4 regions of the Clostridium swellfunianum genome follow, and region 3 is predicted to be linked to each of the others. Evidence: riboswitches for the same ligand, from Rfam matches in the RefSeq annotation. Region 3 holds a riboswitch; each other region holds the start of a gene.
The links. A riboswitch is a leader RNA that binds a small molecule or an ion and turns the genes downstream of it on or off. The one in region 3 is predicted to bind lysine.
Positions count from the first base shown of each region.

Region 1 (8,225 bases), 420 kb from region 3:
TATTAGATACAATGCAACCTATAAAAAGTCCTAAAACAGAAAAACCTGAGAAAAAAGGTAATATAGTTAGAACTTCTGCAATTCTGAACTGAATTTCACCATAGCTTATAGGTGCTAAAACCATAGTTAAAGCTGCATATACGGCGCCAATCAAACCACCAAATACAATTTTACGAACATTAAACCTCATTTTTAATACCTCCTAGTTTTGTTTAGCGACAGGATGGTTTCGAACTGTCGATATCTCTTTTAGATACCTGTACATTTTAACAGCTTTATCTCCGTTAGTCAATTAATAACTAAGTGGAATTAGAGTTGATAAGTTATGCTGGATACATCCTTGTATTAATTTGATATTAAAGGTATCATAATTATGGATGACATTATAGAGTGTGAAAGGGGAAGAATTATGAATATAGACAGCATAATTTTTGATTTGGATGGTACCTTATGGGATTCCACAGATGGAGTTTTAAAATCTTGGAATACCATAATTGAAAATAATAAGGATATAAATGTTAAACTAACAAAGGAAATTTTAAAGGGAACAATGGGACTTCAAATAATAGATATTGGAAGAAAGCTGTTTCCTAATTTAAGCGATGATAGAATTAAAGAATTGATGAAGGACTGCTGTGAATTAGAGAATGAGTATTTAGAAAAGCATGGTGGAATTCTATATGATAATCTTGAGGAAACTCTTAAGGAATTATCAAGTAACTCTAAGCTGTTTATAGTAAGTAACTGTCAATGTGGTTATATAGAAGTGTTTTTAAAATATCATAACCTTGGCAAATATTTTCTGGATTTTGAGAACCCAGGCAGAACAGGACTTAGTAAGGGTGAAAATATAAAGCTTGTTGTAGAAAGAAATAAGCTGAAAAGTTCAGTTTATGTAGGAGATACAGAAGGAGACTTAAAGGCGGCAAAGTTTGCGGGTATTCCATTTATCTATGCTAGCTATGGCTTTGGCGAGGTAAGCGAATATGATTACTCAATTAAAAGATTTAATGAATTGCTAGAGCTTGTTAAGCAAGAATAATCAGTATTATCAATATAGAAAACGCACTGATTTAATGGTAGTGCGTTTTGTTTTATTCAATAAAAGTTATTAAAAAAGAATATTTGTGTTTGCAATATTTACACAAAAAATGTATCATATTAGTAATAAAGAAACTATAAAAGGAGAACGGACATGAAAGCAGTATATAAAAACCCGAGAGAACTAGCTACAAAGCTAATGGATTTAGTTGATACCTATAGAGAGGGATTAATTACGCAGGAGAAGTTTGAGGAAAGTATTATAGCTATAATTGAGAAAAATGAAGATAGAGTTTATAAAAATGGTTTTATGCCTGTTAAACTTATCAGTATCATAGGAGAGGATAGAAAAGCCGTTATAGATGAGGTATCAAAAAAACTTAACAACTAACTATGCCGCATAATTTATAATCATTAATGCGAATAATATTGTAGATTGCATAGTATAGTACATAATATTCCAAGGAAATTAAAAGAAAGGAGCTTATATAATGAGCAAACAGCAAATAGGAGTAATAGGACTTGCCGTTATGGGGAAGAATCTTGCTCTTAACATAGAGAGCAAAGGGTTTACAGTTTCTGTATATAATCGTTCAAGAGAAAAAACAGATGATTTTATGAGTGAGATAGGGAACAAAAATCTTGTGGGAACTTATTCTATTGAAGAATTTGTAAACTCCATTGAGACTCCAAGAAAGATAATTATGATGGTTAAGGCGGGAAAGGCTGTTGACGATACAATAGAACAACTTAAGCCATTTATATCTAAAGGTGATATTTTAATAGATGGAGGAAATTCATTCTTTGTTGACACAATAAGAAGAAATAAAGAGCTTGAAAAAGAAGGCTACAGGTTCGTCGGAACAGGTGTATCAGGAGGAGAAGAAGGAGCTCTTAAGGGACCGGCTATAATGCCGGGAGGACAGGAAGATGCCTATAGACTTGTGGAACCTATTCTTACAGCTATCTCCGCAAAGGTAGATGGAGAGCCTTGCTGCACCTACATAGGTAGTGATGGAGCGGGACATTATGTCAAAATGGTACATAACGGAATTGAATATGGCGATATGCAGCTTATTTCTGAGGCATATGTCCTTCTTAAAAATGTGATTGGATTATCAGCAAAAGAACTTCATGAGATTTTTGCTGAATGGAACAAGGGTGAGCTTGACAGCTATTTAATAGATATAACTCAGGACATATTTACAAAGTATGATGAAGAAACTGGGAAGCCTATGGTTGATGTTATACTTGATACAGCAGGGCAAAAGGGTACTGGTAAATGGACTAGTCAAAGCGCTTTGGATCTTGGGATTTCAACGCCAACTATTACAGAAGCAGTGTTTGCGCGCTGCATATCTGCCATAAAGAGTGAGCGTACAGCAGCAAGCAAGATATTAAAGGGATCAAAAGTTCCTGATTTTAATCGAGATAAAAACGATCTAATAGAAGCAATAAGAAAGGCTTTATATGCTAGCAAAATTTGTTCCTATGCTCAGGGGTTTGCACTAATGAAAGCAGCTGCTAAAGAATACAACTGGAATTTGAACTACGGTAGTATTGCAATGATATTCAGAGGTGGTTGTATAATAAGAGCTCAATTCCTTCAAAAAATAAAAGATGCTTATGATAGAAACTCTGAACTGGCAAATTTAATGCTTGATCCATACTTTAAGAATATACTTGAAAGTTATCAAGATGCATGGAGAGAGGTTATATGTACCGCCGTTAAATATGGTATTCCAACGCCAGGTTTTTCTAGTGCGTTAGCATACTTCGACAGCTACAGAAGTGAGTTTCTTCCTGCAAATCTTCTTCAAGCTCAAAGAGATTACTTTGGAGCACATACTTTTGAGAGAGTTGATAGAGAAGGGACATTCCATTATAAATGGTTTTAGTCAATGACTTTGAATTGTTTTGTTTTAAAAGTTTCAAAAAAGTGTTGACAGCATTGCTTTAATATAGTAAACTCTAAACATAATTTAATAAGACCTCACTTTTACTAGTGAGGTAGAGGCGCGATGTTTAACAGTCTTTAGTGGAGTTTGAGAAGGTGTTGATACTAAGGAGAAGGAAATATCGCCGAAGCTTGCAATATTCTCAGTGTTGCTTGCTGGGTCTGCAGTTAAGAGCTGCAGGACTGTCTTAATAGGCTACCCGGCTTATTAAGTTGTGCTATCTCATATGGGAAAAGAAGGGTTTAGGTCCAATTTGCGTATTGCGACCTGAGGTATCCTCAGGTCTTTTTTGCGTATAGTTTAAGGCCGCTGGCTCATAAGATAGCGCTATCCTCATAAGGGGATAGCGCTTTTTATTATCAAAATAATACTTATATTTAGGAGGAATAGTAATGAGAAAGAAGTTATCAGTGCTAATTGCAATGTCATTATCAGCAGTAATGCTTTTAGGAGGATGTGGGATAAGTAAATCTGAAAAGGATGCTTCTGCATCTGCACCAAAGCAGGAAACCTTTAAAGTAGGTCTTGAGGCAGGTTATGCACCTTTTAATTGGACACAAATGGATGCGTCAAATGGAGCTGTCAAGATTGAAGGTTCGTCAGAATATGCGGGTGGCTATGATGTTGAAATAGCAAAGAAAATAGCAGAAGGTTTAGGAAAGCAATTAGTAGTAGTTAAAACAGAATGGGATGGTTTAGTTCCAGCTTTAACCTCAGGAAAAATAGATGCAATAGTTGCAGGTATGTCACCAACAGCGGAGCGTAGACAGACTATAGACTTCTCCGACAACTATTATAAATCAAATTTAGTTATGGTAGTTAAGAAAGGTGGAAAGTATGAGGATGCTGCATCAATTCAGGAGTTTAATGGTGCAAAAGTTACTGCTCAATTAAATACCTTCCATTACTCAGTTATAAATCAAATTCAAGATGTAAAGCTGCAGTCAGCAATGGACAATTTTCCGGTTATGAGAGTTGCTCTTGAATCTGGAATGATTGATGGATATGTATCCGAACGTCCAGAAGGTATCAGCGCACAAGCAGCAAACAGCAACTTCAAAATGGTAGAGTTTAAGGAAGGTTTTAAAACTTCCGATGATGATACAGCTATAGCTGTAGGTGTTGCTAAAGGAAGCGATTTAACTGCTAAGATAAATGATACACTAAAGGGAATTACAGAAGATCAGCGTAAAGCAATAATGGATGCTGCGATCAAAAATCAGCCGGCAGCAAATTAAAATAATGTGCTGCATACGCAGTTTTATGAAAACGGAGGTTAATACAAGATATGAGTCTTGATTGGATAATTAAAATAGTTTCAAAAAATTGGCCTATGTTCCTTCGTGGTGCTGGAATGACTCTTCTGGTTGCTATGATAGGTACTATTGTTGGATCTCTAATAGGTTTACTGGTTGGGGTAATTCGTACAGTTCCAATGCCTGAAAGAGGGTTAAAAAAGTATTTTCTAAAATTCATAAATATTATACTTTCTGTTTATATTGAAATATTTAGAGGTACACCAATGATTGTACAAGCGATGGTAATTTATTACGGCTCAAAGCAAGCTTTTGGTCTTGATATGAATAAGCTAACGGCTGCAATCTTTATAGTGTCTATTAATACAGGAGCGTACATGGCTGAAATTGTCCGTGGAGGAATTGTATCAATTGACAAGGGACAGTTTGAAGCGTCACATGCTATAGGTATGAGCCACTTCCAAACTATGATGAATGTAATACTGCCTCAGGTTGTACGAAATATATTGCCAGCTACTGGTAATGAGTTTGTGATAAATATTAAAGATACCTCTGTGCTTAATGTAATTTCTGTATCAGAGCTGTACTTTCAAACAAAATCAGTTGCAGGAATGAACTTCCACTATTTTGAGTCTTTCTTTGTTGCTTGTGTACTTTATTTTGTAATGACCTTTACAGTAACAAGAATACTTCGTTATGTTGAAAGAAAGCTGGATGGTCCTGAAAATTACATTATGTATGCAAACCAAATGCAGGTTGAAACCCCTGAGGATGCAATTAGAAGAACACAAAACGGCTAGGGTAAATTATTATGGAAGAGAATTATAGCTCCGAATTATCTTTAGGGGCAATTGATATGTGGGACTAAGGTTGGAGTTTGGACCTGTCTCTATTAAAAGGAGGAATTTCAATGAGCAAAGTAATTGAAGTGCAGCATTTAAGCAAAGCCTTTGGATCTCATGAGGTACTAAAAGATATAGATTTCTCTGTAAATAAAGGTGAAGTTGTTTCTATTATAGGTTCATCAGGATCAGGAAAATCTACTCTTCTTCGCTGTATAAATCTTTTGGAAAAACCAAGTGGGGGAGAGATAATTTATAACGGAGAAAACATCTTAGATGATAGGCATGATATTCGTGTTTACAGAACAAAGCTAGGTATGGTATTTCAACAGTTTAATCTTTTTAATAATCATGATGTTTTAAGCAACTGTGTGGTTGGTCAAATCAAGGTTCTAAATCGCTCAAGGCAAGTAGCTGAGAAGGTAGCGCTTAACTATCTAAAAGTTGTTGGAATGGAACAATATATAAATGCAAAACCCAAACAGCTTTCTGGAGGACAAAAGCAGCGTGTAGCTATAGCTAGAGCTCTTTCTATGGAGCCGGATGTAATGCTGTTTGATGAACCAACCTCTGCTCTTGATCCAGAAATGGTAGGAGAGGTTTTAAAGGTCATGAAGGAACTTGCAGATTCAGGCCTTACAATGCTTGTAGTTACTCACGAAATGGGATTTGCAAAGGAAGTATCGGATCGAGTGGTATTTATGGATAAGGGAATTATTGCTGAAGAGGGCAGCCCAGAACAAATATTCAACAATCCAAGTCAGGACCGTACAAAGGAGTTTTTAAAGCGTACATTGAATCCGGTTTAAGTAATAGCTTAACATTAACTTTGTTTGTCGATAAATAAATCAATTACGACAAAACTAGTCACCTTTTGATAAAGGAATTATAATTTATATGTTGAAATTATAACTAATAAATCAAATTTTTGTTAGCATATAATTATAGAAGGTGACTAGAATGAAAAAGCTTTTATATGTCCATGAATTAGTTCCGGGTATGATTTCAACTAAGGAAATAGTAGCTAATGGCACTGTCTTAATTGGCAAAGGGGTTCCGATTACTAAATTTGCTATTGGTAAACTACGAGAGAATTATATTTATAATAAAGTTGAGATATATTATGAAGATAATAGTGAACATAGCAATGTAAAAACTGTTGAGGATGTAGAACAAAACTTTAATGAAATAGCTTTTGATATAAAAAGAGTATTTGAAAATATGGATGCTTTAAAACTATCAGAGATTGAAGAAGTAAGGCGTTTTGCAGCCCGAATACAAGATGAGTTGAAGTCAGTTAGTGCAGTTATAAAGAATATTGTGCTTTATGGCAGTGGAGGAGATATTATCTATAGGCATGGTGTTAATGTTGCTGCGCTAAGTACTATACTTGGAAAGTGGATAGGTCTTGGTGGAGCTGAATTGAATCTACTTACCTATGCGTCCATTCTACACGATTTTGGCAAGACTAAAATAGATAAAAATATTTTAAACAAACCAGACTCGCTAGATGATAATGAGTATAAACAAATAAAGTCTCATTCTGTAATAGGTTATAACTATGTAAAGGAAATACCGTTTTTGGACAAATCAGTAAGCTATGGTGTGCTTATGCACCATGAAAGATTGGATGGATCAGGATATCCATTAGGCTTGAAGGATACACAAATACATCAATTTGCAAGGATAATAGCTATTGCAGATGTATTTGATGCAGTAAATTCAGATAGGATATACAAAAAGAGAAAAAGTCCCTTTGAAGCTCTAGAGATAATAAAAAAGGAAAGCTTGGGAAAGTTGGATTATGAGTTTTGCAGTATATTTTTAAATCATATTATTAACTATTATGTAGGTGAAAGCGTATTATTAAATGGTAAAAAAATATGCAAAATAATTAAAATTGATTTAAATGATTTGATGAGACCCCTTCTTCTAGATGATTGTGGCTTTATCGATTTAAAGAATAATAAGGATTTATATATTGAAGCTTTAGTTAATTAGCTAAGACAATATATCCTAAAGAAAAAAGTCTGCTAGACTCATTTAAGCCATAGCAGGCTTTTGTGCTATTTATCGTTTTTGAAGCCTTGAGCTTTAATGCTAGGATAAACCTCCGGAAAATAAACCTGCTTGTAGGTTTCGGAAACTTGCTTGCTCCAGGTTGTAGATTTATCGCCTCTCTCCTTGTAATAATTAATCATTATTTCATCATACTCGTCTATGGCGTCTTTCACATCTTTCATATTATAGTTTTCATAGTGCACATAAGCTTTAAAAGGCATTCTAGGCTTCTTAGCTGACTCGTCTGCAGGATAACCAACAACTAGTCCTGCAATCGGATAGGTATACTCTGGAAGTCCTAGAAGCTTAATAATGTCATAAGGCTTTTTTCTAACCGCTCCAATAGGGACAATTCCAAGACCTAATGATTCAGCTGCGGCTATAGTTCCACCCATAGCTATGCCTGCATCAAAGGTCGCTACCAGAGTACCTTCCACGCTTTCGTGAATTTCTTGTGTTAAGTTATTTTTTTCAGCTGCTATTCTTGTTTTATAAAAATCTGCAACAAATACTAAAAACACTGGAGCTTGGGATATCCAAATTTGATTGCCTGCCAGCTCAGCAATTTTATTTTTTTTATCCTTGTCTCTAATTACAATTATAGAAAGCTGTTGCCCGTTAATAGAAGTAGGCATGGACTGAGCTGACAAAAGTATTTGATCCAGCATTTCCTGAGGAACATCCTTATCTAAATACTTTCTAATAGAACGATGGTTATGTATTGTTTTTAAAGTTTCATTCATTGTAAAGCCTCCAAAATATAGTAAAAAATTTATAACTATTATGTTACTATATTATTATTGATCTAACAATATATACTATACATTTTACAAGCTTTGATAAAATAGTTATAATTAAGTATAATTTTGTTAAATAAAACTTAGGGGTTGATATAAATGTATAGCTTTAAAAACGATTATAGCGAAGGTGCGCACCCAAGGATATTGAGTTCTTTAATAGAATCAAATTTAGAACAACATGAAGGTTATGGAGAAGACAAATACACTAAAGAGGCTATTGAACTTCTTAAAAAAAGAATGGATAACCAACATGTTGATGTTCACCTA
Region 1 covers NZ_JAMOFV010000006.1:1,976,671-1,984,895, reverse strand. The annotation lists gene NBE98_RS09085 (QueT transporter family protein) at 1-190, opposite strand, end outside; gene NBE98_RS09080 (HAD family hydrolase) at 410-1,042, shown strand; gene NBE98_RS09075 (TIGR04540 family protein) at 1,196-1,432, shown strand; gene gndA (NADP-dependent phosphogluconate dehydrogenase) at 1,533-2,939, shown strand; lysine riboswitch at 3,045-3,227, shown strand; gene NBE98_RS09065 (transporter substrate-binding domain-containing protein) at 3,392-4,237, shown strand; gene NBE98_RS09060 (amino acid ABC transporter permease) at 4,288-5,055, shown strand; gene NBE98_RS09055 (amino acid ABC transporter ATP-binding protein) at 5,166-5,906, shown strand; gene NBE98_RS09050 (HD-GYP domain-containing protein) at 6,058-7,098, shown strand; gene NBE98_RS09045 (NADPH-dependent oxidoreductase) at 7,164-7,901, opposite strand; gene NBE98_RS09040 (threonine aldolase family protein) at 8,055-8,225, shown strand, end outside.
Region 1: it holds a riboswitch for lysine, as region 3 does, so the genes downstream of both, NBE98_RS09065 (transporter substrate-binding domain-containing protein) here and NBE98_RS11355 (nucleoside recognition domain-containing protein) in region 3, are expected to answer to the same signal.

Region 2 (8,225 bases), 310 kb from region 3:
CTGTCCTTATCCTCCCCGTCACGTCCTATTGAGGTAACACCAAGAGTAAGACTCCCCCAAGCTTTACTCAAGATATAATTAAGAACAGTAGTCTTACCAACATTTTTCTCCATTCCGATTATAGATACGGAGTTATATTGTTTTATTACATCTATCAAATCAAAATTCCCCACGATAAACCTCCGTACCTATTTTTCATTTAGACCGTCAGCGCCAATTCATCGACCGACTTCTTCTTTCTCTTTTTCCTTTCAAGTCCCTCTGGTTCAAGAGCCATTTGCTGGTCATTTAATAATCCCGCTACTCCTACCCTAACTGCCTCACGTTCCCCTCTGCAAACCTCACAGCTGCAGCCTGGAGTATAATACTCAGGCTCATCATAGGTAGTTATTACACCTTCAAAATTTCTTAAAATTACCTTGTTATAACCTTGTGAAACTACATAGTTAGGCATAACAGGTATCTTTCCTCCTCCCCCTGGAGCATCAACCACAAAGGTTGGCACGCAAAAACCTGAAGTATGACCTCTTAACCCTTCTACTATCTCAATCCCCTTTGAAACTGTAGTTCTAAAATGGCTAAGTCCTAAGGATAAATCACACTGATAAATATAGTATGGTCTCACTCTTATCTTAACAAGCTCATGAACAAGCTTTTTCATAACATGAACACAATCATTAACTCCACGCAGCAATACAGATTGATTTCCAAGTGGTATGCCTGCATTAGATAAAAGCTCGCAGGCTCTCTTTGAATCCTCTGTAATTTCATTTGGATGATTAAAATGAGTGTTAAGCCAAACAGGATGATATTTTTTAAGCATATTAACCAAATCCTCAGTTATCCTTTGGGGCATAACTACAGGTACTCTTGATCCTATTCTTACTATTTCTACATGTGGAATTTCTCTAAGTCTTTTAATAATATACTCAAGCCTATCATCTGACAGCAGTAAAGGATCTCCACCAGATATAAGAACATCTCTTATTGCTTGGGTTTTTGCAATATAGTTTATTGCATTGTCTATTTGAGTCATAGGCATAGCTGAATCATTACATCCTGCAAAACGCCTCCTAGTACAATGCCTGCAGTACATGGAGCATTGATCCGTAACAAGCAGCAGGGCTCTGTCAGGATATCTGTGAGTTAATCCTGGAACCGGTGAATCTCCATCCTCATGAAGAGGGTCAACTAAATCTGCTCCAGACCTCGTGGTTTCAAAAGCGGTTGGAATTGCTTGTTTTCTTATAGGATCATGCTTATCATTTATATTTATAAGAGATAAATAGTAAGGTGTTATTGCCATCCTAAAATTAACTAAGCACTTCTTAATCCCTTCTTCCTCTTCTCCAGTTAAGGGAAAATACTTTTTTAATTCTTCTAAAGTTTCAATCCTATTTCTAACCTGCCACTTCCAATCATTCCACTGTTCATCAGGTATGTCTCTAAAGAGTTCAAGTCTTCTATTTACTTTCATATTAGTTAGCCCCCACACTAAATATTAAACATATAACTCTTCAAAGATTTTTCTTAAGGTTTCACTTTCTCTAAGTTCAGCTAAAGTTATTTCAGCGTGATCTTTTGTATAGCCGTTTCCTATAATCATATTTACATCCTTGCCAATACCTTCAGCTCCAAGAGCTGCCTTTGTAAAGCTTGTTGCCATAGAGAAGAAGTAAACTATTCCTTCATCCTTAACAGGAAGTATGCAGGACATCTCTGTGTTAGGAATATTAACGCAGCTTATGGAAATATCAACTTCCTTACCATTGTTCGCATCTAAGGTTTTATTAAGAACATCCACTGGCTTTTGGGCATCGCTTATTATTGCTTTATGGCATAATCCCCAATCTAAAAGCTTCCTAGCTTGTTCCTCTTTTCTAACCATAGCTATAACTCTTCCTGTTGGTCCCACTCTCTTCATAGACTCATAGCAGCAAAGCATACCTGATTTTCCTGCTGCACCAAGAACCAATACGCTTTGTCCTGGCTTAACTAATTTTGCAGCTTGAGCTGGGGCTCCTGCTACGTCTAAAGCTGCAAGCGCCAAGTTTTCAGTCATATCATCTGGAAGCTTTGCATAAATACCACTTTCAAATAATATTGCTTTTGCCCTAACTTCAACTCTATCTATCTCACATTTTATATCTGTAATTTCTTCAATTTTTAATGGAGTAAGAGAAAGTGAAACTAGTGAGGCTATTTTATCTCCAACTTTTAAATCTCTTCCTTGTAAATCTTCGCCTATTTGAGCTATAGTTCCAATCAGCATTCCTCCAGAACCAGTCACAGGGTTTTGCATCTTTCCTCTTTCACTTACTATCTCTAAAATTTTAGCTTTAATCTTTTCAATATCACCATTAGCTTCCTGCTCTAATTGGGTAAAACTAGCTGAATCAATATTAAGCGCTTGAACATCAATAAGTATTTCATTGCTGTATATATTCATATCATTACATATTTTTTGCGCAGCCTGAGGCAGCACTCCTTTTGGTTCAATAACCCTATGTGTTCCGTATTTACATCCCTTTTCCATAATAAACCCCCATATTCTTATATTCTTATATTCTTATATTTTTATATTTTTATATTTTTATGTTCTTGTATTCTTATATTTTTAGGCTAAGTATTTGTCTTGTCTCTGCTGGGCTTGCAATCTCTCTTCCAAGTTCCTTAGCAAGTCTCACAACTTTTTCTACAAGTTCCCCATTTGATTTAGCAAGCACACCTTTTGATAAGTAAACGTTATCTTCAAAACCAACTCTAACGTGACCTCCAGAGATTATAGACATCACCGCCATAGGAAATTCATTTCTCCCTATGCCTGAAACTGTAAAGGTGCTGCCATGTGGAATACTATCTTTCATAAAAGTAAAGTCTCTAGGTTCTGCACTTATCCCACCATTTACCCCCATAACAAAATTAAAATGCATTGGCGCCTTAATATACCCTTTCTTTTGAAGTCTCACTGCCATATCAATCATTCCCTTATCAAAAACTTCAACTTCCGGCTTTATTCCAAGGCTTATCATTTTATCACCAAAGGCTTTTATCATATTTTCTGTATTAACAAAAATATCGTCTCCACCAAAATTGCAGGTTCCACAATCTAGCGTTGCCATCTCAGGAAGAAGTTCAACAGGTTGAAGCCTTTCCTCAATACTCATTCCAACTGCCCCACCAGTTGAAGGTTGAACAATTACATCTGGACATCTCCTCTTTATCTCTTCCATACACAGTCTAAATCTTTCCTTATCCTGAGTAGGAGTTCCATCATCATACCTAACATGAAGATGAATTATACTTGCTCCTGCTTTATAGGCTGCTTCCGCTTCTCTTCCTATTTCTTCTACCGTATAAGGTACATTAGGATTTTGTTCTTTTGTTACTTCTGCTCCACAAATTGCAGCTGTAATTATTAATTTATCCATGCCCATCCCCCATACAAATATTTAGTTTTATCTTTTTCTCTGTTTATCCTTTGGAACTACGCAAGTTCCTGTAGCTCTGCAAACAACTATTGGCTTTTCAAGCAAATCTGCAGCTGAATCATTGATATCAGTCCTAGGCACAATAACTTTTCTAGCTTCAAACTCCATTTTTCTAGAAGTGTTTCCCCAACCTACAATTTTTCCTTCAGCCTCAATAAAGTCTCCAGCATAAACAGGCGCTAAAAATTCTACATTTTCATAAGCCCTGAACAAGCCTTCATCTCCATCGTTTCTAATCAGTAGTTCAGTAGCAACATCTCCAAAAAGTTGAAGCATCTTAGCACCATCTACTAAGTTTCCACCATAGTGAGCATCATGCATGCTCATTCTAACTCTGATAATTGCCTTCAAGATCATTCCCCCTTCTCAAAAAAATAAAAAAGGCACTGAAGATTCTCAGTGCTTTGATGGCATGGTAATTAAAAGCTACCATTCATCCTGTAGCCATCTATGCAATGAAAATCTTATTCTCATCACATAAATAGCTCTCCATGAATGATAATTCACGGCAAGAATAAAAGTGTACCTCTTACTCCCAAGAAAATGTTCAAGAACAAACATATTCTTTCGGCAGGTAAATCCTTCATCTTTAATATTGAAGGTTCTTCTCCTTAACACTTAAAGATTACCCATTTACTTGCGCCTCTATTTATGTATATATTTGTTAATTTTCTGATTATATTATATCGCTCTTTTTCTTTTGCTGTCAACACAATTTATTGAAAATTGGGATATTTCAATCATCTAGCAAATATTATGTTGTCTAAAATTTATTTTAAAATGATAAAATTAAAACACTATAATTTTATTATAATAGCTCTTACTTTATGTCTAAAATGTTAAAACTAATACTTAACATTTTATATAATGCAACTTTAAAACTTAACACTTGCAATAAACACTTGACACATGGAAATTATATAACTAATATGTAAATAATAGAAATGAAGCAAAAGAAAGAGAGTGAGAATTATGTCTAACTACAAACCAACAAGAGAAGAAGCTCTTAAACTTTTAAAAGAATTTAATAAAAGCGACAGCTTAATAAAGCACGCACTTTCAGTAGAAGCTGTTATGAAGCACTTCGCTGAACTTTTTGGTGAAGAAGATGTAGAGAAGTGGTCAATTGTAGGGTTGGTACACGACCTAGATTATGAAATGTATCCAGAGCAGCACTGCGTAAAAACTGGAGAGATACTCCGAGAAAGAAATTGGCCTGAAGATTATGTTCGTGCAATTCAAAGTCATGGATACGGAATTTGTATTGATGTGGAGCCAAAAGAAAGAATGGAAAAAGTACTTTATACAACAGACGAACTAACCGGTCTTATTGCTGCAACAGCGTTAATGAGACCTAGCAAAAGTATATTAGATACAGAATTAAAATCTATTAAGAAAAAATGGAAAACCAAGGGATTCGCTGCTGGAGTAAATAGAGAACTTATTGAAGGCGGAGCAAAAATGCTAGATATGGAGCTTGATAAAGTTATCGAGGAAACCTTAAAAGGCATGCAAAAGGAAGCTGAAGCTATAGGCTTAAAAGGAAATGTGGATGCTTTAGTGTAACATTTTATAGCTACTACTCATATTATAGTAGAAAGCAATACTTTAGGTGCATATATGGGTAGAAAAAATTATTCTAGCAAGTATACAGATATTGATCTGTTCGAGTGTAAATTTCTTGGGAAAGGACACAACGGCATAGTATATAGGCTTCCTGACGGAAAGGTTATTAAAATATGCTATGTAATGAAGGACTTTCATGGTGAAGCACATATATTGAAAAAAGTACGAGGCAGCAAATACTTCCCAAAACTATATGAGGTTGGCGGGAATTATATGATAAGAGATTATGTTGATGGATTGCCTCTAAATAAATACATAAAGAAGAATGGCCTTAGCAGGAAACTTGTTGTAGATATATTAGAGCTACTAAAGGAATTTGAAAGACTAAAGTTTATTAAGCTTGACATTAGGTGTAAGGATGTATTTGTTGAACCTGATGGCAGGCTTATGGTCATTGACCCTCAAAAATTTTATAGTAAAAAAAGAGATTTCCCTCAGCACCTTTCTAAAGGACTTTATAAGCTTGGGGTTTTAGATGACTTTCTTATTATTCTAAAGCAGGAAAATCCTAGTCTTTATAGAAAATGGGTTCATAAGATTAGGATTTATATTGAGCAAAAGAAAATGGAAGATGATGATTAAAAATGAAGAATGAAGAGAAATCTTCATTCTTCATTTTTAAAATAATCTATAAGATTAATTATCTCTTTGCAAAGCTCTGGGTTGTCCAGAAGTTGCTTCTTATCAAAATCGATTTTCTGTTTTTCCAGCTTTTCTACTGCTTCCCTATAAATACGAAGTGTTTCTACGTTTATTACCTTATTCATACCCTCACCTTTTTATTTTTTATATTATAGTATGAATAAGAATCCTTCACTGCTACAGGTTATTCACTATTTCTTTTACAGGAATAGCAGTTATACTTGCTCCTGGCATATCAGGCATTTCTCCTACTTTAAAATTCATCCTGCTTCCTTCTGAAGGAGTTACCTCGCAATAATAATATTTTCTGCCACTTAGCTCAAAAAAGTTTCCTGGTATACCATCTGCCCCCTCAACAGCAATCGCAAGATGTCCGCCTCCTTCAGGGAATACTATTCTTAATAGCACGATATCATATCCCATAGAAAACAGAATTGCTGCTGAACATATTCCATGGCAATCACAGTCTCCTTCTTTATCTACAAGTGTTTCTAAAGGATATCTTACATATTCCTCCTGGTTTTTAGAAGCTATATCTTCAACATACTTAAGACTCTGCTGAAAAGCCATTACTGCAGAAGCCTGGTGAAATGTAGTAAAACCTCTACTTGCGCACTGACTTTTAATCTGTTTAGCAACCTCAATAATTTCGGTACAAATTCCCTCTAACACATGTTCTCTTAGGGACATAGAAGAATTATCTAAATGCTTCTTAGTCTTATAATCCGCATATCTTTCAAAACTAACAGGAACATTAACACTAAACCTAACAGCATGCTGCATTCCCAATGGATCATTATTGTAATACCACTCAAAGTATAGAGTATTTGTACTGCTCGAATCTAAATCCTGCTCTTCTGCAATACTCTCCTTTTGCTTTAAGCCTTTACTTTTCTTTATTTTTCTCTTTCTAAAGACAAAGGCGATACAAAGGAAAGCAAGCACAAAAATTTTAATATCAAATACTCTGAAGAGAATATGAAACATCAAAACTAGTACTATGGCAATAATTGAAACAGCATCTATATTTTTTTGTCCCCTTTGATATTTTAAGATTAGCTTTCTCACTTCAAGTTCATTGTCAAGGTAGACATATAAGCTTTTTACTACTATAAATCTGTATATAAGATAAATGGTTATAAATAAAAGGCCAACATACAATATATAAAAGAAAGCTGCAGCAGCATTCATTGCAATTTCTGAGGCTTTTGATACACCAGCTATATTTTCAAACTGCAGTATACTCATAACGGTTTCCTTTGATATATAATAGAACAAGATATTTAGAGGGATTATATAGAGCAGTATGATTACAGAAAGCGCAGTAAGCTCAAGCATTCTTATCCCCCCTCATACTATCTTCTTTCTCATTAGCTTTTTCATTTGTTTTAATCTTTTTTACGGAGGTAATATCATTAAAATCTATCCCCAAGCAAAGTCTAACAATAGATATACAGTTAGTATAAATATCATTGCCTTCTACAACAGATACTTGAAAATTAGACAGCTTGCTGTCTCTCATATCCTTAACCACTCTATGCACTTCTGGTGAAGTAATAAATAAGGAATGCTCTTCAAGAAAATCATTATTTATATATTGAAGAAGATACTTAGACTTTATAATACCTTTATCAATCCAATTGCTTAGTTCCTCTCTAATATCATCCTTATACTTAAACTTCATGTATTCAAAGAAATCCAGGTCAACATAGGGCTGAGAGGCTTTTAATGCAAAACCTAAAAGTTTTCCCTCCATATCTTCTCGTTTAAAACCTTCATATATTTCTAATTCCTTTATAAATTCTCTGTATATATCTGATATTTTAGGTGACTTTTCCTTATAGAATTCTTTTCTGTCCTTAAAATTCAAGATATCCGTAATTAAATTTCCTAAGCTTTCTTCTTCCACTAAAGGCTTAGAATTTATATTCTTAGAAACTGTTCTGCAATTTTCAATGCAGCTTATAATAAGCCTCTTCTTATTATTCAAGTAGTTAAGAAGGTCCTTCTGTATATCTACAATACTTTTCTCTATATAAAGGCTTATAAGAGCTCCGCTTTTCTTAAATATCTCTTCTTTATACCTTTCCAGAAAGGTTTTAAATCTCTTTTGTGTAAAAAGAAAATCTAAGTAAGCTGTGGAGCAAAACACTAATAGGAAAAGAAGCAAAAAAACTATATTTAGACTTGGTGAAAGAAATGGAACAATAATATTTACTATGGCATATAAAAAAAACACGCCTAAGGTTAAACATTTAAAGATATATCCAATTAAATTAGGGTAATTATTTACCCTGGAAGTTAGCTCCTTATTTAATCTTGAGGTATCACTATTTATACTAGATTTATTATTAGGCCTTTGCTTTGCAATTTCTTCTTCTAGAAGACTAATGTATTTTACTGCTTCTCTTAAACTATATTTAAAAATTATATCCTTTAAGTCTTCTTCTATATTATCTATAATCC
Region 2 covers NZ_JAMOFV010000006.1:2,702,870-2,711,094, forward strand. The annotation lists gene kamB (lysine 5,6-aminomutase reactivase subunit KamB) at 1-173, opposite strand, end outside; gene kamA (lysine 2,3-aminomutase) at 200-1,477, opposite strand; gene kdd (L-erythro-3,5-diaminohexanoate dehydrogenase) at 1,502-2,536, opposite strand; gene kce (3-keto-5-aminohexanoate cleavage enzyme) at 2,610-3,431, opposite strand; gene kal (3-aminobutyryl-CoA ammonia lyase) at 3,459-3,842, opposite strand; lysine riboswitch at 3,966-4,147, opposite strand; gene NBE98_RS12925 (HDIG domain-containing metalloprotein) at 4,464-5,057, shown strand; gene NBE98_RS12930 (protein kinase) at 5,112-5,699, shown strand; gene NBE98_RS12935 (hypothetical protein) at 5,723-5,884, opposite strand; gene NBE98_RS12940 (hypothetical protein) at 5,937-7,097, opposite strand; gene NBE98_RS12945 (hypothetical protein) at 7,090-8,225, opposite strand, start outside.
Region 2: it holds a riboswitch for lysine, as region 3 does, so the genes downstream of both, kal (3-aminobutyryl-CoA ammonia lyase) here and NBE98_RS11355 (nucleoside recognition domain-containing protein) in region 3, are expected to answer to the same signal.

Region 3 (8,225 bases):
ACCTCTTTAAATTTAGAATACTAGGTTTGTAACAATTACAGCTACAATAAGGCTTATTACGTCAACCAATAATCCTACTGGTACTGAGTGTCTGGTTTTGCTTATCTTAACAGAACCATAGTATACAGCTATAATATACATAGTTGTTTCAGTGGAACCCATTGCTACAGAAGCCATTTTTCCAATTAGTGAGTCAGGACCATGCGTTTTAAACAATTCCACCATCATTCCCTGCGCTCCTCCACCGGACAAGGACCTCATAATTCCCATTGGCAGTATTTCAGCAGGCATTCCTATCAGGTTAGTTACTGGGCTAAGAAGCTTTACAACTATATCCATTGCCCCTGAAGCTCTAAAAATTCCAATGGCAAACAGCATTGCAACCAAATAAGGTATTATTCTTACTGCTGTTGTAAACCCTTCCTTTGCACCTTCAGTAAACACTTCATAGACCTTTACCTTTTTAATAAAGCCGTAAAGCGGTATTCCAAGCAGCAGAAGTGGTACAGCATGAAGCGAAACTTGACCCATTATATATTGAAACATCTTTCTTCCCTCCTACTAATTATCAGCATTTTCAATGCTAACTGTTTCATTTTCGTCTATGAAATTCTCAATTCTATACTTTTTTCTTTTAGCAAAAAGCTTTGTAAGAAAAATAGCACATATGAAGCATACTGAGGTTGAAAGAAGTATTGGCCCTATAACCTCAGTTGGATTTTTAGAACCTGCTGCAACTCTTAAGCCTATAATTGTTGCTGGTATTAGCGCAACACAAGCATCATTTATAGCCAAAAACATTACCATATCGTCAGTTGCTACTCCCTTATGTTTATTAAGAGAATCCAGTTCCTTCATAGCTTTTAATCCAAGAGGTGTGGCAGCATTTCCAAGCCCTAAAATATTAGCAGAAATGTTCATAATCATTGCGCCCATAGCAGGGTGCTCCGCAGGTACACCTTTAAACAACTTTTTCATCAGAGGGCTCACAGCTTTTCCTACAAGCTTTACAAGTCCTGATTTTTCAGCAATAGCCATAATACCTAACCATAAGGTCATGGTTCCTATAAGACCTATACATATTTCCACTGCTGTGTTCGCAAAATTGAAGGCTGCATCACTAACAGCTTGTACATTTCCAGTAAAAATTGCAGTAACTACTCCAATAACAATTAATCCTAACCAAATTACATTTAACATTTCTTTTCTCCCTTCATTCTTTTCTTAGAGTCTTGTTTCCCCATGAGCAATTAATTTTGGGTAAACAAAAAACACCTAACAGGTTTGTCGGGTGCTTGTACAATTATATCAAAACCAAGACAATCCTCCCCTCTTGCTCAATGTGAGATAGCACAACATCATAGCATGGAGCAAACACTATGATGACAGTTCTGTACCTGTTCAATACAGCCCCAGCACCAGGCTTTGGTGCCTGACACTTCGGCGATGGCTCCTTTCTCAATACGTCATAGGCTTCCAGCCTCAATATAGCTACTATTAGCAATCGCGCCTCTACCCCACCCCTTTGGATGAGGATTTTATTTAGTTATATGGTTAATATTGTAACATCATATTTTTTTCCAGTCAATACAAACTGGAGAAACTTTCAAGGACACAAAAGCGAAAGGACAACCTTAAGGCTGTCCTTTATCCTATAATAATTTCTGTGCTAATATATCGGTTAAATTAAGCTTTTCAACTCTATTCTTTATCTCCACCACATCTGTAGTATAAAGTCCTATGCTCTTCATTCTATTGAAATACTCAGCTCCTGCAAAGGTATATCTGTTTCTTCTTCCTTCCTTTGTCATCATCTTGTAGTTTGCATAGGAAATTATATCTCCTAAAGCCAAAGCTCTTGGGAGTATTAAAAGAGGCATTCCAAGCGCACTTCTCACAGCGTTATGACCTGCTAAGGCTCCAGTACATATAGCCTCTGTGTGGCCAACAAATAGCCCACCCTTCTCGCCAGCACAGAACAAATTTTCAAGCCCCTTAATCTTCATGTCGTCAGTTCTAGGCGCAACAGACAAATACCTTATGGAATTTCCTTTTCCTCCGGCGTAAGGGTCAACATACTTTGCTTTTTCAAGCCCTGGTATCTTTCTTAGCTTATCGAGAGGATAATAAGAGGTCATAAGCTTTGCATGACCAGTATCTAAAAGAATTATATTTTCAGCAAACTCCTTTAAAGCATACTGCTGACAAACCTTCATTTTAAGCTTATCCAAGTTGACATCCTCTGGCGGCACCTTTAAAACAACGACACCTTTTTCATCTAATTCCTTTACAATATCTTCAGAAAGGCTTTCCTTGGCAAGCTTGCAGGAACCGCTCATAGCTCCATAGGCATCATCATCTCTTTCACCCTGAAGATCTTCGATACCTGCCCTTGAGCTTAAGCTTACTCTAGGACCGAAGGCAGGACATCTAAGCACACACATAGAGCAGCCGTTTCCATATCTTAAACAGTTGCCCATTGGTCCTGTGGAGCCTGTAGTCTCAATAAATACATCCCCTTCTACATATGTGCCGTCGGATAGATATATTCCTTTAAGCCTGTTTCCTTCCTTCTCTACATCAATAACCCTTGCTAGAACATTTACTTCTATGCCCATATTTACAAGGTGTTCTCTTGCTTCTGGTTCTATCTTGTTTACATCGTACAACCAGGCATGCTTGTGTCCCGGAAATTCTATGTTTTTATGTCTGCTGTTTGCATCAGTTATATTTATTAAATCTCCTCCGCCAAGGGCAATTATTTCTTCACTGGCTGTGTATCTTCCGTTGTTTCTCATTATACCGCCTACGTTGCCAAGTCCAAGAAGCATATCGGTTTTTTCATAAAGCTTAACAGAAGCTCCTGCTTTCTTAGCAGTAATAGCAGCAGAGCAGCCTGCCCAACCGCCGCCTATAACTATAACCTTCATCTAAATTCCCCCAAATCATTAATAATAGCAAGCTAAATAAATCTTCTACCTTCAAAAATGTATTTAGGTTCAATTTGAACCTTGCAAAGCTTTTTAACCTTATGACCTTTAAATCTTGTGGAGCAAGCGCCGCATACACCTTCTCCACAGCACATCTTAGCGTTATTGCAGCAGGAGAAGTCTACTTTGTCGCCGATATATTCCAGCACTTTGTAGTTAAGAATATCAGGTCCTGAACAGTGTATTAAATTTATTTTTTCGTTTTCAAACAGGTTATTTAGAATATTTTTTAGTTCTTCAGAAATAACTCCATTTTGCAAGGTATTGCAGTTTATAACCGTGCAATTGCACAATTCCAGATACTTGTTTATGAAAATATTTTTATAGTTTGCCTTGTCTAAAACTACAATTATGTTATTTCCATTAGAGTACAGCTTTTTCATAACCGGCACCATAGGCGCCATGCCGATTCCTCTGGCTATAATCACCGAAGTGCCTTCCCTGCTTCTGTAAATATTTCTTAGTCCTAAATCTCCGTTCCAGTAAGGGCCTCTGACTAAAATAACATCATTTTCCTTTAAAAGGTTTATGCTCTTTGTCTTTGGACCCTTTACTTCAATTGCCACTGTCAAAAGATTGTCGTCCACATTAGTCTCCATGATGGATATAGGAACATCATAAAATTGAGAGGTTTTTGGAGTTCTCAAAAAAACATAGCTTCCTGGATGAACTAAATTCTTAACAAGTTCATGAGGAGCTGAAATAGAAATAACAATAATATTTTTTTCCACTGTTTCTTTTTTTGCTACTTTACAGCTGTATATCTTTCTTCCCTGCTTAGCTTTACCGCTGTTCCATATATATTCCTGATATATGCAAACACCCTTCCAATTAATACAATCACAGAATGTTTTCCCGTTGAGCTGCGAACAAGTTAAGCAGTCCCCTGTCTCAGCCAAATGGCAGGGACAGTATTCCGTACCTGCATCTATGCAGTCGCGTATTTCATAGTTCACTTTAACCCCTCCCTAAAGCCCGTAATACCTATACTATTAAGTTATTTTGACATTGAGAAAAGTGTGACAATAAAATTAAGAATTGAAACCTACTATAAAAATTTAAATAAAAAAAGAAAGCCCTTAAGGCTTTCCGAGTATTATATAACTTTCTTAAATACCTAACAATCTTCTTAGTATACCTTTTTTATTAATATTTCTATCAGCTATAAGAGGCTTAGAATATATCTTCTTTCCTTCTGTGTATATATCAACATTTCCAAGCTTAAAGTCTTTCTTTATAGGACCAGTTATCTCATAATTTGGTTTTATGACTTTCACCTCATAATCTAAGCCCTGCTTAACTGGTATTATTATATCCTCTTCAGCAAGAAGCTGAAGCTTTTCCTTTTCGTTATCTACTGGTACCTCACTAACTACGTCACCTTTTGAGAAGAACTTTTTATATTCATAATTTTTAACTACATAATCATTTATCTTCTCTGTTTCCTTCCATCTTCCTGGTGAGTTGAGCACAACAATTATAACATCATGGTCTTTTATTGTAACGGAGGTAACAAGGCATTTGCCTGCCTGACCTGTATAACCTGTTTTAACTCCTGTTGAGTTTTCAAGCATTGACAATATTTTATTTATGTTATGAAAGCTTCTTGTAAATCCTTCTTCATTACCATCTACGTCCTTTGACTTAACTATTTCATTGAACAATTGATTTTCTCGAGCTTTTGCAGTTATAACAGCCAAGTCATAAGCTGTTGAATAATGGTTTTGGCTGTCTAAGCCATGTGGTGATTCAAAATGAGTATTATATACACCAATTTGATTTGCATATTCGTTCATAAGTCTTACAAACTCGTCAACGCTTCCTGCTAAGCCTTCTGCTATAGCAATTGCTGCATCATTTCCTGAACGAAGCATTAAACCATATATAAGTTCCTTTAAAGGAACTTTTTCTCCTTTTTTATAGCCAACAGTTGATCCTCTTATGGAAGCTGCCTTAGCTGATATTTCTATCTTTCTGTCTAAATCTCCATAATTTAAGGCAACTAAAGCAGTCATTATTTTAGTTGTGCTTGCCATAGGAACTAGCATGTGAGCATTTTTCTCGTATAGTACCACTTTTGACTTAGCATCTATTGCAACTGCAGTCCTTGCGTCAATATAAGGTTCTGCTGCCTTGACCTTAACCTCAATTAAATTTGCACTAATCAAAGCCGTTATCACTATATATGAAAATATTTTATAAAATTTCCTATGCATTATAATCACCTCACAGTTGTTTTTCAAAATTACATACTATTATATATTTTTTCACTTATAGCTTTTATTAGTCATAAAAAATTATGGAAGGAGTTCTTATTTGATACATAATCACTGCTGCTGCTTATAAAATGTTATACATTGGTTATAATACCTTATATATCTACTGGAGGATTTAGTTATGAAGTGGAGCATTTTCATTTTCCTTGCAATTTTACTTATTATGTTTATTCCTATACCAATAAAGCTCACTGCAGCCTATAGTAATAACCAGTTATGCTTGTACATATTCAATTTTAATATAAAGCTGAAGAAAAAAGAAAAAAAATCTAGCAAGTCAAATAAAAAAAAGAAGACTTCAAAGCTTCCTAAAATTGATTTTCAAGATGCACGATTGCTTGTAACTAAGCTGGAGTGCCTTCGATTCAAACCTACTCTTAGAATGAAGATAAGCCTTAATTACGGACTTTTAGATGCTAGCAGCACAGGCATAGCTTATGGAGTTTTAAACACTTTTTCTCCCTTTCTGTATAAGCTTTTAACCATAGTGTTTAAGGTAAAAAAATATGATATGGATGTTAAACCAAATTTTAATGAGCTTATGGTTGCAGCAAGCGTTAACAGTATAATTTTCATCAATTTAGCTAAAATTATTTACATAGTAGCTGTACTTCTTAAATCCTTAAAATTTATTAAACAGAAAAAGAATTATGCATACAGCAATTCTTAATTATTAGATTGGAGGATATTACATGGACGGTCATCCTATTGATAATCTCATGAAAACAACCATGGAACATATTAAAGAAATGGTAGATGTAAATACCATTGTAGGTGATCCTATAGAAGCCAAGGACGGCTCTGTTATTATACCTGTATCAAAGGTTTCTTTTGGTTTTGCTTCAGGCGGAAGCGAATTTAATTCTCCAGATTGCAAGGAAAACAAGTCTAAGCTTCCTTTTGGCGGCGGATCAGGTGCAGGAGTAAATGTTAGACCAATAGCTTTTTTAGTTATTAAAAATGACTCTGTAAGGCTTCTGCCAGTAGAATACGATAATCCTTTTGACAAACTTTTAGACTCTATACCTCAGCTAGTAGAAACAGTAAAAAATCTTACAAATAAAAATAAGGCTAAGGAAAAAGAATGCTGTGACAAAAAAATAGACTAAGGAACACTTTTCCTTAGTCTTTCTTAGTTTTAGTTTCTTCGTCATATTGTTCCTTGGCCTCATTGTCAAAGCCTAAAATATCATTTAAAGATGGCATCTGCTTTAAATTCTCAAGACCAAAAGCTACAAGGAACTTATCTGTTGTGGAATAAAGTATAGGTCTTCCTGCAACTTCAAGTCTTCCTGTCTCCTTAATAAGACCTTTTTCTAAAAGAGTTAAAACAGCTCTATCACTTTTAACCCCTCTTATTTCATCTATGCTTACTCTTGTTATTGGCTGTTTATAAGCAATTATAGCTAGAGTTTCAAGTGCTGCCTGAGATAGGGATTGTCTTGAATTTGTCTTTAAAAGCTTTTGCAAATAGGCGCTGTTTTGTGGTTTGGTAACAAGCTGATACTCATCGTTAATATTAATTACTTTAATCCCTCTATCCTCTGCCTCGTATCTTTCCTCAAGCTCTTCAATTATTTCTTTTGCAACATCCAAATCTGCTTCTATTATTGAGGCAATATCTCTAAGCTTTAAAGGTTCTCCGCTTACAAAAAGCAGTGATTCTATAATAGAAAAATAAACCTGTTTCTTAGACAATTGCTCCATCTCCACCTGGCTGATATACGTTTTTTTCATTATTCTCTGTCCTTTCTAGGTAAATTTCTGTAAAATTATCTTCCTGCACAACCTTAATGTTCTTTTGTTTTATTAGCTCTAATAGAGCAAGAAAAGTTACTACAACCTCCATTTTACTGCCGCATTCCATCATCAAATCTGAAAAATGCATATGTGTGCCGTTCTTAATCTTTTGTGTTAAATATAGCATTTTATCTTCAATTTTATATACATCAACAGGAATTTCTCTTTGAATTACTGTCTCTGTATTTATCTTGCTATTGTACCTATTCATTAATTCAGTGTATAAATTATAAAGCTGAAGTATGGATATTTCCTTTAATACATCTAAACTATTTTTACCTTCGCTATTATCTTCAATGATTTCGGGTTTCTTTGAAAAAACAGTACCTGCTTTTGCTTCCAATTCTTTAAAATGCTCAGCCATCTGTTTAAACCTCTTGTATTCAATAAGCTTGGACACAAGTTCTTTTCTAGGGTCGTTTTCCTGATCTGCTGCAACCTCATCAGAAACTGCTTTAGGAAGCAGCATTTTAGATTTTATTTCTAAAAGCGTAGCTGCAATAACTACAAACTCAGAAGTAACCTCTAAGTCCATCTCTTTCATCTGTTCAATAAACTGAAGATACTGGTTTGTTATTTCGTAGATTTTTATATCGTAAATATCCATTTCGTTCTTTTTTATAAGATGCAAAAGCAGATCGAAAGGACCTTCAAAATTCTCTATCTTTATTTTAAGTGTCATTGTGTTTTCTCCTAACAATATAAAATTGCTTCTACTAAGTATTTTAAAGTGTTTTTATACATTTTACAAATGAAACTTGCTATAAATTAAAAAACAGTTCAAAAGCCTGTTTATAAGCTCTTGAACTGCTTCTTTTTATATTGCGTGCTCAAACATTCTCTTAAGATTATTCTTAAGATTTTCAAAAACCCCGCCCTGTTTAAAGTCTCTATCACAGTAGATCGCAACCTTTTCAATGAACTCGCCATTTACATAAAGTTCACAGTAGCCCACTGTTTCACCCTTCTTGTATTCCTTCTTACTTTTATCTATATTAAGTACAAACTTCTTTTCAAGCTTGTTTTCTGTACCCTTTTCAGTAACTATGTTCATGTCATACTTGGCTCTAGCCATGAAGTACTTGTCGCCCTGCTTGTTAACCCATATCTTTTCCAAATCTTCATCCTTTGTTATAACCTTTTTAGCTTCATACTTGGA
Region 3 covers NZ_JAMOFV010000006.1:2,394,764-2,402,988, forward strand. The annotation lists gene NBE98_RS11350 (spore maturation protein) at 13-546, opposite strand; gene NBE98_RS11355 (nucleoside recognition domain-containing protein) at 562-1,200, opposite strand; lysine riboswitch at 1,341-1,523, opposite strand; gene NBE98_RS11360 (FAD-dependent oxidoreductase) at 1,653-2,930, opposite strand; gene NBE98_RS11365 (sulfide/dihydroorotate dehydrogenase-like FAD/NAD-binding protein) at 2,963-3,946, opposite strand; gene NBE98_RS11370 (D-alanyl-D-alanine carboxypeptidase family protein) at 4,100-5,206, opposite strand; gene NBE98_RS11375 (DUF2953 domain-containing protein) at 5,388-5,936, shown strand; gene ytfJ (GerW family sporulation protein) at 5,959-6,375, shown strand; gene scpB (SMC-Scp complex subunit ScpB) at 6,389-7,003, opposite strand; gene NBE98_RS11390 (segregation/condensation protein A) at 6,957-7,748, opposite strand; gene NBE98_RS11395 (D-alanyl-D-alanine carboxypeptidase family protein) at 7,884-8,225, opposite strand, start outside.

Region 4 (8,225 bases), 1.0 Mb from region 3:
TCTACAACCTTATCTACAACATCAGCTGCTTCGTCAGAAATTTTTCCCTGAAGATTGTTTAATACTTCTAGAGACTTATCTTGAACATTTTGAATAGCTTTAGTCAAATCCTCTACGCTTTGCTGAAGCTTTTCATCAGTGTTTTCTTCCTTCACAATCTCAGCATCATTAACTACCTCTTTAAGCTTATCGATTGCTTCAGTAATTTTTTCATTGTACTCTTCAATTGCTTTCTCAGCTAACTCTGTTTTTCCTTCTTCAGTCATTACTTCGCTTTCACCAAGTCTTTCCGTTGCGATATCAGCAATAATCTCAGTTTTCTTTTCTCCGCTTCCTGCTAGCATTACTCTCAATTTGTCAACAGCCTGGTCTATAGTATACAATAAACTATCAGGAGTTATACCTGCTTCGTCCTTAAAGCTTATTGATGTTTCTTCGGACTTTACAGTCTGTGTGTCAGTTCCTGCTGCTAAAGCCCTTGTGCTGAAACTTCCTAGTACTAATACGGATGCAACTAGAATTGCTACTTTTTTCATATTAAACCTCCTCAAAATAAAACCTTACTCATTGTTGAGTATGTATTTTGTTATGCATTTTTGTGTTTTCACCCATATATACGGGGTCCATCTTTTTATTTTAGGGGGTGCTAATTAAATATTCTTAATATTTTTGTTAATCAACTATATTTCCATAAAAAACATAGCCACATACCCCACTAAATCTATTATAATAGACGTAAATATAAAAAGAAAACATACCATTTGTATCGATATGGTTTCTTGTAGAACAGGAGTGATTAAATGGATACTAAAGTGTTGTCTCTCACAAATAGAGATACCTTTATAGAAGAGAATAAGGCTTTCATATACAGTACTGCCTTTAATATATGTAAAAGAAGGCTGTCCTGGGAAAATGACGACGAGCTTTCCCTTTCTCTCATCGCCTTTAATAACGCCTGTGACAGCTATAACAAGGATAAGGGAAACTTCTATAGCTATGCTAAGGTAATAATAAGAAATGCCTTAATTGATTATTTTAGAAAGATGAGCAGAACACCTTATGTAACCTTTGACAGTGAAGAAGATGATATGCAGTATATAGAGTATAAAACTTCCATGGATAATTACGAACTTCAAACTGAAAATAAAAACCGTGCAGAAGAAATTGCTTTATTTTCAAAGGAACTTAAAGAGTACAAGCTTGATTTTAATTCCTTGGTTGATGCATCACCATCTCACAAAGATACTAGAGATTCTTTACTAAATCTTGCTTTTAGTTGTGCAAAGGAAGAAAGTATTTTAAACTATGTAAAGCAAAAAAGACTTTTACCTGTTAAGGAAATAATGCTTTTAACGGGAAGCAATAGAAAGCTTATAGAAAAGTGGAGAAAATACATTTTAATTTTAATTTTAATACTTTCAACCGATGAATATCCATATATAAAATCGTACTTAAATATAAAGGTAGGTGAAAATAATGAAAAGTAGCACCGGAATCGTTATGGAGATTCATAAAAGACAGGCTTCTATAATGACTAACAACGGTCAATTTTTAAAAGTTAAATTAGGTAAACAAATTCCAAGTGTAGGGGAAATATATACTGGCGAAATTTTAGTAAAGACGCCTTATCATAAATATGCCGCAGCTGCAGCTTCTTTAGTGTTTGTTTTGTTATCTGGTACTGTAAGTTATGCCTACTACACACCCACAGCTTCAGTTGTAGTTAACATAAATCCATCTATTGAGCTTAAGGTAAACAGATGGGATAGAATTCTAAAAACTATACCGTTAAACGATGATGGCAAAGTGGTATTAGCTTCTATAGACATAAAAAACAAGTCCCTTACCGAAGGATTAGATTTGATAGTAGACGAGGCAAAAAAAGATAATTTTATAAATGAGGATTATATTCAAAGTGGTAAAACCATAACAGTTTCAGTTGAAAAATCTAAATCTAATAAAAAACCAGATATATCTAGGTTTGAGGAGTATGCTAAGAAAAACAACCTAAAGGTTAATGTAATAAAGTCAAAAGACGCTCAACCTGAGTCCTTAGATAATGAAAATAAAGCTTCAACTCCGGCGTCAGACAAACAGAACAAGAATATTGATAACGAAAATAAACAGCCAAACAATTCTGAGGAAAACAATAAAAATAAAGAAGTTAAAAAACCTGATGCTAATAGTGATGCCCCAAACTCTCCAAAGGATAAAAATAAAGATAATGAGGGCAATGGTAATAAAAATGACAATAACAATTCCAACTCAAGTTCAAGCAATTGGAAAAATCAAGACCTTATTAGCAATCAGCCTAATTCTACTAATGGAAAAAACAGTAATAAAAATGGTGACAAAAGCAAAACGAAGGATGATTCTAAAGACAATCAAAACAATCAAAAGAATGAATCTAAAGGCAAAAATTAAGTACTGCTGTGCTAGCAGTGCTTTTTATTTTCAGAATAATATTTCACTGCAGTGTAAAAATACTTATAGCATACTTAGAAAGGGGCTATAAGAATGAAAATAGAAGGATTTTTCAGCGGCATAAAAAATGCCAATGAGGCAGTTGTAAAACTGAATCAAGCAGGATATAAAGCATACTCCGATTTAAATGAGCATTATATGATAAATAACAATGTGGATACTAATTTTCCCGGCAATGAGAATACTCCAAGTCTTTCAGACTTAGTGCTGCGCTCTGGCGATTCCAGCGAAGTATCTGATAAAGCACCATTAATAGCAGCCAGCCCAATGGTTAGCGGCATGGGCAATTTTGAGGAAGTAATGGATATAAATTATAAGGTTGTAGTAGATGCACCACAAGGAAGCGAAACTCAGATTAATGAAATTCTAAAGTCTATGGGTGGAGAGCTTGAAAGTCCCAACTTGAATATTCCTGACAGAATTAAGGATATAAACTTAAGAAACATAGATACCCGGGATTTAAACCTTGGTAAAGCTAACGATATAGGTATAACCACATAGAGGAAAGGGATTGTTTCAAAACGAGACAATCCCTTTATTATTCTACTTCAGTGTAATCAACATCTATTATATTACTTTCAGATAAATCCATATTATTTATTATTTCAACTTCATCTTTGCTTTTTCTAAATACAGATTTTCTTCCAATAAAATATGCTTTTACCTTTTTATAAACATAGCTTATTCCCCAAATACTTATGCCTATTACAACAATTACAGGAAGTATATTGATAAAAAAAGCTAATGCAGCAAAAATTAAAACAGCTACTAACAAATTAGAAAAACCTCTATTTAATAACTCCATAGTTATTAGCACTCTCCTTTTTGGTTATGTGCTTATTATATCACTCTTTTAGGAATATAGTATTAATTAACCTTTAAAAGGTTGTTAATATTTTGTTACTATTATAAAAAGTTTTCTTATCTTTTCTAATAAAGCTAAAAATCACAATATTATTTGTGCATTTTTCTTTCAATATAAATTATTAGTTTTTCATATAATTACCACCTATACTTTATTTTTATATGCAAATAATAATTTTGTAGGTTAATACCGAATTATCAAGGAGGGAATTTTATGCCTAATACACAAAATCAAAAACCACAATTAGACAGCAACAATCTAAAGGTAATACAAGACCAAATCTCCTATGAAGCTCTTATGACTAAGAAATACAACGAATATGCATCCATGTGCACAGATCAGAACCTGAAAAATCTTTGCAACCAAGCTAGCCAAACTCATAAGCAAAGCTTTGACGGTTTAAAAAATTATTTAGATTCTCACCAATAAAAATTGGAGGTACATGATATGAATAACAAGCTTACTGAAAAAGACCTAATGCATGATTTATTAGCTACTGAAAAACAAGTTATTTCTGCTTACAGTACAGGAATAACTGAAACTTCATGTCCAAATCTTAGAGATACTCTTGTTACCAACTTTAAAAATGCTCAGGATACTCAATATAAAGTATTCGATGCAATGAGACAAAAGGGCTGGTATCCAATAAAGGATGCTCAAGATGCTGATGTGCAAAAAGCTAAAGATGATGCTAACACAATGGCAAATGAGTTAATGTAAATAATAAAACTAGTTATCTAGAACTTTTTTCTAGATAACTAGTTTGTTTTTTACTCTGTTACAGTATGTGCTACTTCAATTCTTTCTCCTCCGCCTGAAATTGTAGCAGTTGTAGTTCCTAGGGCTGTTCTGTTGTCAACAACCCAATTAAAAGTTGCTTGACCATTCTCATCTGCCATTCTCATTTGAGCTACAGATATTTCTCTATCTCCAAGCACATAGGATGTATTTATTGTATAGCTTGTGTTTGGCTTTCCTTGTATCGTTATCGTTCCTGTTTCTCCTCGTCTTAGAACAGTTTTTGAAGCTATTACTCTAAGCTGAGACTCAGCTTTTACTGATTGGTAGCTAATGCCAATAAGCATTAAGCATAGCGCAAAAATAATTATTCTCTTAATCTTCATAGTAATCCTCCTATCGAAAAATTCTATGCTTATCTTTCCCATATTGCTGTTTAATATTACAAAAGCACAAAAGCATGTTAACTATACATTAGCATGCTTTTTGAGATTAAGCTGCAGTCTTACTGCTTTCACTGTTTGTTGTTTTATTTTTATACTTCATATAAGCATATACTGGGATTCCAAGTACAGCTAGAAGCAGTCCATATAACACAGCTTCCAAGCCTGAACCATAAATTGCCCAACCTGAATATATAAGGGCAGATACAGGTATAAAGAAAGTTTTAATTCCAGTTAACAGATTAAATCTCTTTCCCTCTTTTAATATATATTTTAATTCAGCGGCTGCTGTAGTTGCATATACAGGCAGGAAGGAAAGTGTTGCTAAAAGTATTGTAAAGTTAAAGGCTGAAACTAAAGTTTTATTATTAGCATAATTCATGAGCAATAATATATTTACTAACACTGAACCTACAATAAGTGAAATATGCGGTGTCTTAAATCTTGGATGAACTTTTTTAAAGAAGCTTGGAAATACTCCATCCTCTCCTGCTGCAAAAGCAACTCTAGCTGTAGATAATAGCCATCCAATAGTTGTTCCAAGTATGCTTACAACTATTCCCAATGTGATAAATTGAACCATTCCACTTCCATAATACTGAGTTAATATATCTGCTATTGGTGCCTTACTTGCTTCAAGATTTGCTTGTGACAATGCTCCCATTGCAAAAAAGTTAATGGCCATATACATTATTGCTGCTATAGATATACCTATTATAGTACTTCTTGCTACATTCTTCTGAGGGTCTCTTATTTCTCCTGCTGCTATAGAAGAACTTTCCAATCCGACAAAGGACCATAAAGTTAAAGTTGCAGCTGCAGGCATAGTTTCCATTCCTTTGCCTTGAGGGAACATCGGAGTTATATTATTAATATCAAAGTGCAGAGCAGCTGAGATTATAAAGAATAAGAATAACACTATTTCAAAAACTGTTATAGCTGTTTGTATTTTCCCAGCCATTCTAACGCCTATTATATTAACTAGTGTAAATATCCATAAAACTGCTGTGGCAAATATAAATGCTCCAAGATTACTGCTGCCTATTGCTGGAATAAGCTTACCAGCATAGCTTGACACTGCAATAACTACAGCTGCGTTTCCTATCCATGAACCGTTCCAATAAAGCCAAGCATTCATAAAGCCTGAAAACTCGCCAAAGGCTGCTTTAGAATACTCATAAGGCCCCCCTGTTTTAGGTAATCTTCTGCTAAGGCTTGCAAAGCATAAAGCTAGAAGTATAGACCCAAAGGCCGTCATAAGCCAGGCTGACATTGTTGCACCCGGACCTGCCTTTCCTGCCAAAGTTGCAGGCAGCATAAATATTCCAGACCCCATCATGTTCCCTGTTACTAAAGCCGTTGCTATAAAAAGACCTAAGTCCTTTTTTAAATTATTATTTTGTTCCATCTTAAACCCCTCCTATAAAGGCAAATAATTTTTTGAAGGGTAAAAACTAGAATAAGCATATAAAAAAGCCTTGAGCAGTACACTCAAGGCCTAATAACACGCACAAATATAAACATCATGTTAAATCCACTGAATGATAGCTCTCCACAAAATACTTGTGACAGTTCTGCACATATTCTATGCAGAACCAGCTATACAGCATTAAAGCTTTTGCTGTATGCTTCGGCGATTTTTCCTTTCCTGCTGCTTCACTATGCTTTCATCCACAGTAGTACTCATAAAGACCGCGCCTCTATCCTAGTTATTTAATTACACTTCACGAATAGTATTATGCAGGATGAATAGAAGAAAGTCAATAATAAAATCAGACAAACCAAATAAATATAGCTTGAAAGTAGGCTATAATCACATTAAGAGATGGCAATAAAAAAATATAACAATATAACCATATAAGAATTTATATGGTTATATTGTTATTATAATTACATATTATTTAACATCCATAGTGTAAAGTTAAGAACTCCTGCAAAGGATACCCAAAGTATGTACGGAATCATTATAATACCTGCTAGCTTGTCAAATTTAAAAAACTCAAAGGTTGTTAGCAGTATGAAAATTAGGAGAAGCATAAGTTCAAAAAATGCCAGACCTATAAGTCTCCATCTGAAGAATATAATAGTCCACATGAAGTTTAAAAACAGCTGAATACTGTATAAGATTAAAGCTTTTCTAGTATCTGCACCTTCTCTTCCCTTCATCCAAATTCTGTAGGCCGCTATTCCCATTAAAAGATACAAAATGGGCCATACCACAGCAAACACCCATCCTGGTGGAGCAAAGGCAGGCTTTATTAAACTCTCATAGGACTTCGTATCTGTCATACCTATGTAACTGCTTAAAAAACCTATACCTTCTGCTAAGACTATACTTATTATTAGAGCTAAAATATTCTTTTTACCGTTCACCTTAAAAGGATTTAACACATAATTTTCCTCCCTATATTGTTTCTAATCCTAATATAAGATACTTAATCAAAAAATATGCTATATTTATTAAGTAATTAGCACACAATATCTTGTAAATTTATCCTCTAAACCATATAATTGTAATATATCTTCAGATTTTATTATAAAGGATGTGGGCTACATGAAATTTAGCGAGTTCCAATATAAAAGACCAAATATTAAAGAATTGGAAACCTGCTTCGATGAACTTTTAAGAGACTTTAATAATGCTGAAAGCCTTGAGTCTCAAAGCTCAGTTATGGAAAAAATAAATGAGCTTAGAAATGAATTTGAATCAATGTCCCAAATAGTAGGCATTCGTCATACTATCGATACAACAGATAAGTATTACGAGGAAGAGCAAACCTTCTTCGATGAAAATACTCCTATATATCAAGGCTTAGTTTCAAATTATTATAGTTCTTTAGTTAACTCCAAATTCAGAACTGGACTTGAAGACAAATGGGGAAAGCAGCTTTTTAATATTGCTGAACTGACTATTAAAACTTTCTCACCAGAAATAATAGAAGACCTTCAGCTTGAAAACAAGCTTTCCAGCGAATACACAAAACTTATGGCTTCTGCTAAAATAATGTTCGAAGGCGAAGAAAGAAATCTTTCACAACTTGCTCCCTTTCAAATATCAACTGACAGAGATATGAGAGTAAAAGCAAATAAAGCAAAGTACGGCTTCATGATTGAAAATGAGCAAAAGCTAGATGAGATTTATGATGGGCTTGTTAAGGTTAGAGATAAGATTGCTAAAAAGCTTGGATATGAAAATTTTGTAGCTCTTGGATATGACCGTATGTTAAGAGCAGATTACAATTCTGAAATGGTTGCAAACTTCAGAAAGCAAGTTAAAGAGTACATAGTTCCCACAGCTACAGAGCTTAGGGAAAGACAAAGAGTACGTCTAGGACTAGATGAACTCAAATATTACGATGAACGCTTCAGCTTTAAAACTGGAAATGCTAAACCTAAGGGAGATCCAGAATTCATATTAAACTGTGGTAATCAAATGTATAATGAATTATCAGCTGAGACAAAAGAATTTTTCGACTTTATGGTTGAAAACGAGCTTATGGATTTAGTAAGCAAAAGAGGAAAAGCCGGAGGCGGATACTGTACCTTTATAAGCAAATACAAATCTCCGTTTATATTTTCAAATTTCAATGGAACTTCAGGCGATGTAGATGTATTAACTCACGAAGCTGGTCATGCTTTCCAAGTGTTCAGCAGTAGAAATTACGAGATTCCTGAGTATAATTTTCCAACCTATG
Region 4 covers NZ_JAMOFV010000006.1:3,407,877-3,416,101, reverse strand. The annotation lists gene NBE98_RS16100 (DUF5667 domain-containing protein) at 1-536, opposite strand, end outside; gene sigI (RNA polymerase sigma-I factor) at 801-1,487, shown strand; gene NBE98_RS16090 (anti-sigma factor domain-containing protein) at 1,477-2,424, shown strand; gene NBE98_RS16085 (hypothetical protein) at 2,518-2,985, shown strand; gene NBE98_RS16080 (hypothetical protein) at 3,023-3,289, opposite strand; gene NBE98_RS16075 (hypothetical protein) at 3,563-3,778, shown strand; gene NBE98_RS16070 (spore coat protein) at 3,797-4,069, shown strand; gene NBE98_RS16065 (hypothetical protein) at 4,120-4,473, opposite strand; gene NBE98_RS16060 (APC family permease) at 4,580-5,938, opposite strand; lysine riboswitch at 6,068-6,241, opposite strand; gene NBE98_RS16055 (TspO/MBR family protein) at 6,421-6,921, opposite strand; gene NBE98_RS16050 (M3 family oligoendopeptidase) at 7,085-8,225, shown strand, end outside.
Region 4: it holds a riboswitch for lysine, as region 3 does, so the genes downstream of both, NBE98_RS16060 (APC family permease) here and NBE98_RS11355 (nucleoside recognition domain-containing protein) in region 3, are expected to answer to the same signal.